DNA from 2 places in the Shewanella sp. KCT genome. Region 2 is predicted to be linked to the other one. Evidence: predicted binding sites of a transcription regulator. Region 2 holds the regulator's gene; the other holds the start of a gene.
What was found. Region 2 encodes MetJ, which represses methionine synthesis genes. Its sites were predicted from a motif close to TAGACGTCTAGACGTCTA; they were not measured.

Region 1 (4,665 bases), 250 kb from region 2:
ATACGATCATCCCCTATGGTCATCACATTGGCGTCGAGTGACGCGGGAGACTGAAAACGACCATGGGTGGTATCGTATTGGGTCAGATGAAGCATGGCTTCGGGGTTGGCGAGTTCATTAATGGCGACAATCTGAATCTGATCCCGCTTGCCTGACTCATAGAGAGCACGAAGAATCGAGCGACCGATTCGGCCATAACCATTAATAGCAACTTTAATCATTAAGTGCTTCTACTCCTAACACCGTCCTGAGATAGGCTTTCTTGATGCGACAACGGCCTATCGTTATCGATAAGCCGAGTCATCATGGCATAGAGCAACTGCTTGCCCTATGCCCTTTTGCAGGCACTAGGCCTTAGAGAATAGCGCTTGCCTTAGCAACCACATTCTCAACGGTGAAGCCGAAGTGCTTCATCAGCGCGCCGCCTGGAGCAGACTCACCGAAGGTGGTCATGCCAACGATGGCGCCGTCGAAACCTACATACTTGTGCCAGTAATCGACGTGAGCCGCTTCGATGGCCACACGCTTGGTGACTGACTTAGGCAGTACAGACTCTTTGTAGTCGGCGTCTTGCGCATCGAACACGTCGGTAGATGGCATAGAGACCACACGTACCGCCTTACCTTGCTCGCTCAGTGCCTTAGCCGAATCCAGTGCCAGCTGCACCTCACTACCGGTTGCGATCAGGATTAGATCTGGTGTGCCGGCGCAATCTTGCAACACATAAGCACCCTTGGCGATGTTAGCCAGTTGCTCTTCGCTGCGTGGCTGTGCAGGCAGACCCTGACGGCTGAATACCAGTGAAGTCGGCGCGTTACGACGCTCGATAGCCATCTTCCAAGCGACGGCAGTTTCCGCCGCATCACATGGACGCCATACCATCATGTTTGGTGTCATGCGCAGGTTAGCCAGCTGCTCAACCGGTTGGTGAGTCGGGCCATCTTCACCCTGACCGATAGAGTCGTGGGTGTAAACGAAGATGTTTTGAATGCCCATCAGCGCAGACATACGTACCGCGTTACGCGCGTATTCCATGAACATCATGAAGGTCGCGCCGTAGTTGATGAAACCACCGTGCAGCGACACACCGTTCATGATGCCGCTCATGCCGAACTCACGCACACCATAGTAGATGTAGTTGCCAGCTGGATCTTCCTGGATGCCCTTAGAACCAGACCATAGGGTCAGGTTAGAACCGGCCAGGTCAGCCGAGCCGCCGAGCAGTTCAGGCAGGATAGCGCCAAAGGCCGCGATAGCGTTTTGTGATGCCTTACGGCTGGCGATGTTCTCGCCCTTCTCTTGACACTCTTTGATGAAGGCCTGCGCCTTCTCTTCGAAGTCGGCTGGCAGTTCGCCAGTGATCACGCGGCGCTTATATTCAGCCGCCAGCTCTGGGTAAGCGGCTTCATAGGCAGCAAGCTTCTCGTTCCAGCTAGATTCGTTAGCCGCGCCCACTTCTTTGGCATCCCAACCCGCGTAAACGTCTGCTGGGATCTCGAATGGACCGTGTTCCCAACCCAGGAACTCACGAGCCGCAGCAATTTCGGCATCGCCCAGTGGCGCGCCGTGACAGTCGTGACTGCCAGACTTGTTTGGTGAACCGAAACCGATAATGGTCTTGCAACAGATCATGGTTGGCTTGTCGGTAACTGACTTGGCTTCTTCGATTGCCGTGCGGATAGCATCGCTGTCGTGGCCATCGACACCGGCAATCACATGCCAGCCGTAAGATTCGAAACGCTTGGCGGTATCGTCGGTGAACCAGCCTTCGACGTGACCGTCGATAGAGATGCCGTTGTCATCCCAGAAGGCAATCAGCTTGCCAAGACCTAGGGTACCCGCCAGTGAACAGGCCTCGTGAGAGATACCTTCCATCAGACAGCCGTCGCCCAGGAAACAGTAGGTGTAGTGGTCAACGATATCGTGGCCAGGACGGTTAAATTGCGCCGCCAGAGTCTTCTCGGCAATCGCCATACCTACGGCGTTGCTGATACCCGCGCCCAGTGGACCTGTAGTGGTTTCAACACCTGGGGTGTAACCATATTCAGGGTGACCCGGCGTCTTAGAGTGCAGCTGACGGAAGTTCTTCAGCTCATCCATCGGCAATGCATAACCCGTCAGGTGAAGCAGAGAGTAAATCAGCATAGAGCCGTGGCCGTTTGAAAGGATGAAACGGTCGCGGTCGACCCACTCTGGGTTGTTCGGGTTGTGCTTCAGGAAATCATTCCACAACACTTCGGCGATATCGGCCATTCCCAATGGCGCACCTGGGTGACCAGAGTTGGCTTTCTGAACGGCATCCATACTTAACACACGGATAGCGTTTGCGAGTTCTTTACGAGATGACATGCTCTCTCCTGCTGATTTGAATGTTGGGGATTTTGCGGGCCGATTTTGCGGGCAACAATGGGGGCATATTTTCCCCTACTCGTGGATGGGACGCAAATAAAATTCGCCCTTTAGCTTAGATTAAATCCATCTAGACGCGAAAAAGTGCACCTCAGTGACACTCAAGATGACCCCAGGCAAAACCTCACCTCGCCTCTCAAACTTCTCCGGCGCCCTCACCAAAATTTGCGAGCACAAGACTGAGCAGGCAGACCCGACTCGCCGCGATCTTCATCAGACAGGCCTGAGCGATCCTTTGGCAATAAAAAATCGCAGCCTTATAACAACAATAAAAATTCAACATTAACAATATTTTAAGTTGCACTTTTATTTAAACTCATCCGAAGCATTAGAATATTTACCCGGTTTTACTCCACAATTTTCATCGAAAAGGGTGTTATCCGATCTGATTTCCACTAAAATGGCCGTCTAGATGTAGATACTTCTACACATTCGAATTGTTTAAAGACGAGATTTTTCCATTATGGCAAAGCACTTGTTTACCTCTGAGTCGGTCTCAGAAGGTCATCCAGATAAAATCGCCGATCAAATTTCTGATGCGGTACTCGACGCGATCTTAGAGCAAGATCCTAAGGCACGTGTGGCGTGTGAAACATACGTCAAAACCGGTATGGTGATGGTAGGTGGTGAGGTGACCACTTCTGCATGGGTCGATATTGAAGAGCTAACCCGTAAGACGGTTCGCGAGATCGGCTACACCCACTCAGACATGGGCTTCGATGCCGACTCTTGTGCGGTACTCAACGCCATTGGTAAGCAGTCTCCAGACATCAACCAGGGTGTCGATCGCGCCGATCCTAAAGAGCAAGGCGCCGGCGACCAGGGCCTGATGTTCGGTTACGCCAGCAACGAAACTGACGTACTCATGCCAGCCCCTATCACCTATGCTCACGCATTGGTGAAGCGTCAGTCAGAAGTGCGTAAAGACAACACCCTGCCTTGGTTACGCCCAGATGCCAAGAGCCAGGTGACCTTCGCCTACGAAGACAACAAGATCGTTGGCATCGACGCCGTGGTGCTCTCTACCCAGCACTGCGACAGCGTCAGTCAGGCTGATCTAATCGAAGGCGTGATGGAAACCATCATTAAGCCTGTGCTACCGGCACAGTGGTTGAACAAGGACACCAAGTTCTTCATCAACCCAACCGGCCGTTTCGTTATCGGTGGCCCTATGGGTGACTGTGGTCTAACGGGTCGTAAGATCATCGTCGACACCTACGGCGGCATGGCTCGTCACGGCGGCGGCGCTTTCTCGGGTAAAGACCCGTCAAAAGTTGACCGCAGCGCGGCCTATGCGGCTCGTTATGTGGCGAAGAACATAGTGGCTGCCGGTCTGGCAGATCGCTGTGAAATTCAAGTTTCTTACGCTATCGGTGTGGCAGAGCCAACCTCTATCAGCGTTGAAACCTTCGGTACCGGTAAGGTGTCAGAAGAGGTGTTAATCGGCTTAGTACGTCAGCACTTCGACCTGCGCCCATACGGCCTGACCGAGATGCTTGATCTGGCGCGTCCTATCTACAAGGCAACCGCCGCTTACGGTCACTTCGGTCGTAACGAGTTCCCTTGGGAGCGCACCGACAAGGCTGAAGCCCTGCGCGCAGACGCTAAGCTGTAAGCTTGGTTTTGCCTGTCAGCAAGAAGCCGCCCTTTGGCGGCTTTTTTGTATCTTGGTTAATGAGATATATTAATTGCGACTAGTGATCTCATTGCCAGTAGAGAATCGCTTCTCTAGATAGAGACTCATCAGGCTGAAGAGCAAGATACCGACCCCGTCGGCCAGTAAGTCATAGCCATCGAAGGTGCGACTGGGAAAATATTGCTGACTGCACTCCTCGATGATCACCACAATCGCCACCACCAGTGCCCCCAGATAAGGCCTTACCCCCAGTAGCCCTAAAGAAAGTCGCCCTAAAGAAAGCCGCCCGAAAGAGACGCGCCTGAAGTTGCTGCCAACATTGGCAAACAGGGTCAGGGTGCCAAACAGCAGCATATGCCCCAGCTTGTCACCAAAAGGTATCGCATGGGCCAGCTCAAACAAGGGGTTAGTGCGCCCAGCATCGGCGCTGACGATCAGCCAGACCAGGAAGCCACTGAATAACACGCCCAGCAGGGCAAAGGTTCTGACCATCAAAATCGACTCATCCTTGATATGTTCATTCCACTTCTCTGTTGTAACGTCATCAATGCCGGCTAGCAGTGATCGAAGTGGGCATACTGCATGCACATGAAACTCAGCTGCTGCGCATTTAACAGTGG
Region 2 (6,111 bases):
AAATCGCTGCGGATCACGAAGACATTATCGCCCGGCGTCAGATTGGCATACGGGTGGCTCCTATCGACCCACTGGATCCCCACCTTGGCCTTGAGCAGGCCCTGGTCTGAATCCAATGACGCCACATACCTGAGCACCTTGTTCTGCTCGGCAGCAGCCTGATACTGCTGCAACATCTCGCCATCGAGCTCGGCCATACGTTTGATGAAATCATCCAACGGGATCTCGGCCAGCGTAGTCGGCACCAGAGACTCCAGCTCGATATCGTCCAGCTCAATGTCGTAACCTATCTCACGGGCCAAGATCAGCAACTTGCGCTGCATGTCCCGGCCGGAGAGGTCGTCGCGGGGATCTGGCTCGGTAATGCCCAGCCCCTTAGCCTCCAGCACCAGCTCGGAGAAGGGTTTCTTGGCGTCATAGTGCTCGAACAGCCAGCACAGGGTGCCAGAGAAGATGCCGCCGACCGCCTCTATGCTATCGCCGCTGTTATGCAGATCGTTCAGCGCATGTTGCACCGGCAGGCCCGCACCACAGCTGGCGTTATAACGCCAAAACAGACGACGATTGCCCAGCTGCTGTTTCAGCTCCTGATAGAAGGCCAGCGGCCCAGAACCCGCCAGCTTGTTGGCGCTGACGATATGAATGCCCCGGGCAAAAAACTCTGGATATTGCAGGGTGAGATCGGCGCTGGCACTGATATCCAGGGCGATCAACTCATCGCAATTTAACGCCTGTAACTGCTCGAACAGATGGGTGTACTGCCAGCCAGTACCACGCTCCTCGAAGGCCTGTTGCCAGCTGCTTAAGTCAATATCTGTCTCGCTCAGCAGCGCTTTCTTGGAACTCAAGAGTCCCACCAGCTCGACGCTGACTTCAAGCTCTTTATTGAGCACGGGGCGGGCACGCTTGAAGAGATCGATCCAAGCTTCGCCTATGTTGCCTATGCCCAGCAGCAAGACACCGATACGCTTGCGCGGACCGGCGCAGCGTCTGTGCACCTTCTGGGTCAACAGGTTTACCTGCGCCTTAGGCACCAGAGTCACCAGACTCAAGCCATCGTTACACAGAGGATGGGCCTCACGGCTCAGCAGACGCGAGAAACCGCGGCGATAGAGGCTGGCATCGGCGCTTACCAGGGCCACCAGGCCGAGATCGTCGCGCAGCTGTAACTCATCGATTCCCAGCTCGCTGCGCTTGGCCTCGAAGATCGCCTGGGCCTGCTTCTGATTTTCATGGGTAAAGGCCAGCTCGGCGCGGCCGTGGGCCAACGACCAATAGGCCAGTGGCGTCAGGCCAGCCTGGGCAAAACAGGCCAGCAACTGCGGCAGCTCAACCCCTATGGTCAGGCTAAACAGACTGACGCTGGAGAGGCTGGTCACCACTGGGGCACTGGCCGACGAGCTCTTAGGGGCGATCAGGGTAAAATCTGTATGGGGCGCATAGCTTGAACGCACCGCCAGGCTCACTTCGGTGTCGAACAGTGGCTGCAAAGTGCGGTTATGCAGCACAGGAGAGCCAAGGTGCGCCAGACGGTTCGCCTCGGTGAGCGACATGCTCTTGAGCAGCTTGGCATCGTTAATTCGGTTAGGATCGGCGTTAAATACGCCTTCCACATCTGTCCAGATGGTGACACGTTCGATATCCGCCAAACTGGCCAGTAAAGTGGCGCTAAAATCTGAGCCGTTACGGCCCAGCAGTAGGGTGTCGCCCTGCTCGTTGGCGCAGATAAAGCCGGTGATCACCAGACGCTCCTGGGGATGAGCCTCGAGCAGCGCCTGCACCTTCTGGCGTGACTCGCCAAGGCGGATCTGCGGCACGGCGCCTTCATCGGCGACCAGTAGGGTGCGGGCATCGACATCGGTCGCCGCCACGCCAGACTCGCGCAGCAGAGCCGCCAGCAGACGAGAAGACCAGCGCTCGCCGAAACTTACTACCTGGTTGCGTTGATAATCGTTTAGCTCATCGAGCGACAACAGGCTGGTCAGCTGCGACTTGTCGGTGGCCAGTCGCTCTCTCAGGCTACGGGCCTGCTCGTTGGAGAGCAGCTGCTCGATCAGGTTCTGCTGGTAACTCACCAGCACCTGTAACTCTTCCTGCCACAGCTGATCTGTGTCGCACAGCTCCAGCAGGCGATATAGGAAATTGGTACTCTTGCCCGCGGCCGACACCACGATAAGATCATCGCTGTGGCCATGGGTCAGTAAAATGTGGGCGACGCGGCGGTAACAATCTGCATCCGCTAAACTAGAACCACCAAACTTATGCAAATGACATCGTGTCATTATCTGCTCCTCAAACCCTTTAACTACTTACCGCGATAGCCGCTTCTAAACCCGCAAGAATATCGGCCACCAGATCCTCGCCATCTTCTATGCCCACTGACAAACGGATCAGGGTATCTTTCACGCCCGCCTCACGGCGCGCCTCTGGGTCCATGGCTCTGTGGGTCATGGTCGCGGGAACCGCCACCAGACTCTCTACGCCTCCCAGACTCTCGGCTACCGAGAAGTATTGTAACGCATCTAAAAAGGCAACGAGTGCCGATTCGCCACCTTTTAGCTCAAAACTCAGCATAGCGCCGAAGCCCTTCTGCTGTCTGGCCGCAATTTCATGGCCTGGATGCTCGGCAAGCCCCGGATAATACACTTTTTCCACCGCCTTGTGGTCACAAAGCAGTGCCAATACCTTCTGAGCGTTGGCTTGGTGTTCACGAATGCGCACCGCCAGGGTTCTCAGCCCCCTCAGGGTCAGGTAGCTGTCGAAGGCCGACCCGGTCAAACCTAGGGTATTTGACCACCAGTGCAGCAGCTCGCCCACCTCAGGGTCTTTGGCCACCACGGCGCCGCCCACCACATCACTGTGACCATTGATATATTTGGTGGTCGAGTGCACCACGATATCGGCGCCCAGCTGCAGTGGCTGTTGTAACACAGGAGAAAGGAAGGTGTTGTCCACCACCACCTGAGCGCCCACCTTGTGGCTCGCCTGGGCGATGGCCTCGATATCGACGACTCGCAGCAACGGGTTAGAGGGAGTCTCCAGCCACACCATCTTGGGTGACTGGCTCAGCGCCTGCTCAAGCGCGGCATCATCGGTTTGATCCACCACCAAGAGCTTAAAGGCGCCCTTCTTGGCCAGGTTGGTGAATAGGCGATAGCTGCCGCCATAGCAATCGTGAGGCACCACCAGCAGATCTTCTGGGCCTAGCAGGCTGGTCACCAGTGTGATGGCGGCCATGCCGGTACAGGTCACCACGCCGGTCGCCCCTTGTTCCAGTTCGGCAATCGCATCGCCGAGAATGGAGCGGGTCGGGTTGCCGGAACGGCTGTAATCGAATGCCCGCGGCTGTTGATGCCCTTCAAACGAGTAGTTTGTCGACAGATAGATAGGCGGCACCACGGCACCGTGCTGAGTGTCTGACTCTATGCCTCGTCGTACGGCGGCGGTGGCTAGTTTACGCGCTGTCATCTTCAACTCCTCAATATGGATCTGGGCAGGCACCTCGGACAAAAGAGATGTCTGGACGTCTAAATGTACCTAAGCCGGTAGTGAGCGTCAACAACTTTTGGACGTTTAGACGTCCAAACATTTAGAAATCTATTTGCATTTGCCAAAAATTCGAGGCAATAATTTGACTGTAATTTGTAAGGGTTTAAAATCTGCACCGAATTTTAGAATTTACAGGTGAGTCAATGACTGAGTGGAATGGCGATTATATCAGCCCCTATGCTGAACATGGTAAGAAGAATGAGCAGGTAAAGAAGATCACTGTCTCTATTCCTCTTAAGGTGCTTAAGGTGTTAACCGACGAGCGCACCCGGCGCCAGGTCAACAACTTGCGTCACGCCACTAACAGCGAGCTGCTGTGCGAGGCCTTCCTGCACGCCTACACCGGTCAGCCACTCCCCCAAGACGATGACCTGTCTAAAGACAAGCCAGATAGCATCCCGGCCGAAGTCAAACGTCTGATGACCGAGATGGGCATAGAGTGGGAAGAGATGGAGTGATCCACTCACACACGAATCGATAGAGGGATCGCTAGGCGGTCCCTCTTTTAGTTTTCAACCTTAGTCTGGAACATTGCAGTGCCTGCACTTCCGCTCGATCCCCATATTCTGGCGCTAGCCTCGCTTATCGTCTTCGTCGGCGCCCTCACCCAGAGCCTAATCGGTTTCGGCATGGCGGTCGTCGCCGCACCGCTGCTCTATCTTATCGAGCCGTCACTGGTGCCTGCGCCGGTGATCCTGATGGGCTTCTCTATCGCCCTGCTGACACTGATCCGTGAGCGTGGCGCCCTGGAATTCAACGGCCTGCAATATGCCTTGCTGGGACGCATCCCCGGCGGACTGATCGGCGCCGGCCTGCTCATGGTCGCTCCCCAGGACGTGCTCGGCATGACTATCGCCATTATCGTGGCCATCGCCGTACTGCTGAGCCTGATGCGACTCAACCTGGTGGTTAACCGCCGCAGCCTGTTTATCGCCGGGGTGATCTCGGGGATCTTCGGCAACATCGCCGCCATCGGCGGACCGCCGCTGGCCATACTGCTCTCGGGTAAGGATGCCAAGCAGTTTCGCGCGGCCCTGTCGGCCTTCTTCATCTTCAGCTCCACTATCGCCATAGTGATTCTGGGGCTCACGGGTCTGCTGACCCTGCATCACTTCTACTGCTCGGCGCTGCTGCTCCCCTCTGTGCTGCTGGGTTACCTGATCGCCAATCGCCTGGTGGGGCGCATAGACAAGAACAAGACCCGTATCATGACGCTGGTACTCTGTAGCCTGAGCGCCATCCTGCTGGCCGCTAAGTCCTTAAGCACCCTGCTGTAACTCCTCTAGGATAAAGAGAAGGCCGGCATCATAGCCGGCCTTCTTGTTTCTAAAAAACCTATCCCTAGAAATGATAGGAAGTCTGAATCACCCCGCCCACGGCGTCATCTGTGCCCACCAGGCCGGTGAGATCCAGATTAAAGGAGCGGCCTATGGTAAAGCCTGTGCCCAGGGTATAGAGGTTGCTACTGGTATCTTTCATGTCGTGGCGATAGCCGACACGCAGGGCCAGCCAATCGGTCGCCCTCATCTCACCGCCCAGACGCCAATACTGGGTCTCGCCTATCTCATCGAATCGCTTATGACCATTAAGATCCACATCCGTGGTCAGGCTGAAGTTATCCCAATCATAGGCCACACCTAAGGTATAGAGGGCCTCGACACGGTAGGTAAACTTGCGCCCCATCGCCTCGACGGTGTCCAGTTTCTGGCTCACCAGGTTACGTCCCGACAGGCCTATGGTCATACGATCGAGTGGCTGAATCGCCACGCCGATATCCAGGTTTGCCACGGTATCGTCGTTGCGGTACTTGTTGTCGTCGAAATCATCGGCGTCGAAGTTGTTGGCACTGACCACATAGTTATAGGTGTCGATACGCTGCAGCTTAGGCGAGATACCGACGGCGACCGGCATATTGACGATCGACAGCGGGAAGCTGAGGGCCACCCCAAGATCTGAGATGGCACCGGCAACCACGGCCCCCTGCGAATCCAGATCGGTAACCGCAGGCGGATTGTTAGGGTCGAGATTGGTCAGGGCATCTATGTCGCTGTCCTCGATCACCGCCACGCTGACCGCATCGATATAGGTCTTGTAAAAGATCGACATAGGCATGCGCTTGGTGGGCAGAACCACTGAAAAACCTAGCCCCACGCTGCCATAGGCATTCTCACCATCGAGGGACTTAAGATCGGCGACCAACATGTCGCGGTAATTGGTGATCCCAGTGACGTCGCTGGCATTGATAGCCGCCTCCAGACCGTCATAGGAGGCCTGTAGGGCGTCAAACTTGTCGGTCAGATTATCGATGTTGGCGGCCTCGGCACCCAGCACGGGCAACATCACGGCGCCGCCGGAATATTTGGGGGCATGAATGGCTAACAGAGCGGGATTGATAAAGGCGGCACCTTCGCGGTTAGAGGCCGCGACCCCGGTTCCGCCCATGGCATCACTACGGGCCTCGTTGTAGAGAGAGGCGGCAGATGCCAGTGAGGCACTAGCAGACAATAACACTGCGATGACCAAGCTAAGGTATTTCATCTCATTCACCCCGTTCATTATTTT

Region 1: metK (methionine adenosyltransferase) is a predicted target of MetJ. The motif match lies at 2,811-2,828, and genes of this name have one in related genera.

The regions. Positions count from the first base shown of each region.
Region 1 covers NZ_LVDJ01000002.1:11,043-15,707, forward strand. Annotated here, with positions in the region: gene epd (erythrose-4-phosphate dehydrogenase) at 1-221, opposite strand, end outside; gene tkt (transketolase) at 355-2,349, opposite strand; gene metK (methionine adenosyltransferase) at 2,873-4,024, shown strand; gene AYI87_RS02920 (trypsin) at 4,094-4,540, opposite strand; gene AYI87_RS02925 (hypothetical protein) at 4,600-4,665, opposite strand, start outside.
Region 2 covers NZ_LVDJ01000002.1:261,533-267,643, forward strand. Annotated here, with positions in the region: gene AYI87_RS04015 (bifunctional aspartate kinase/homoserine dehydrogenase II) at 1-2,282, opposite strand, end outside; gene metB (cystathionine gamma-synthase) at 2,302-3,468, opposite strand; gene metJ (met regulon transcriptional regulator MetJ) at 3,693-4,007, shown strand; gene AYI87_RS04030 (sulfite exporter TauE/SafE family protein) at 4,086-4,826, shown strand; gene AYI87_RS04035 (conjugal transfer protein TraF) at 4,891-6,087, opposite strand.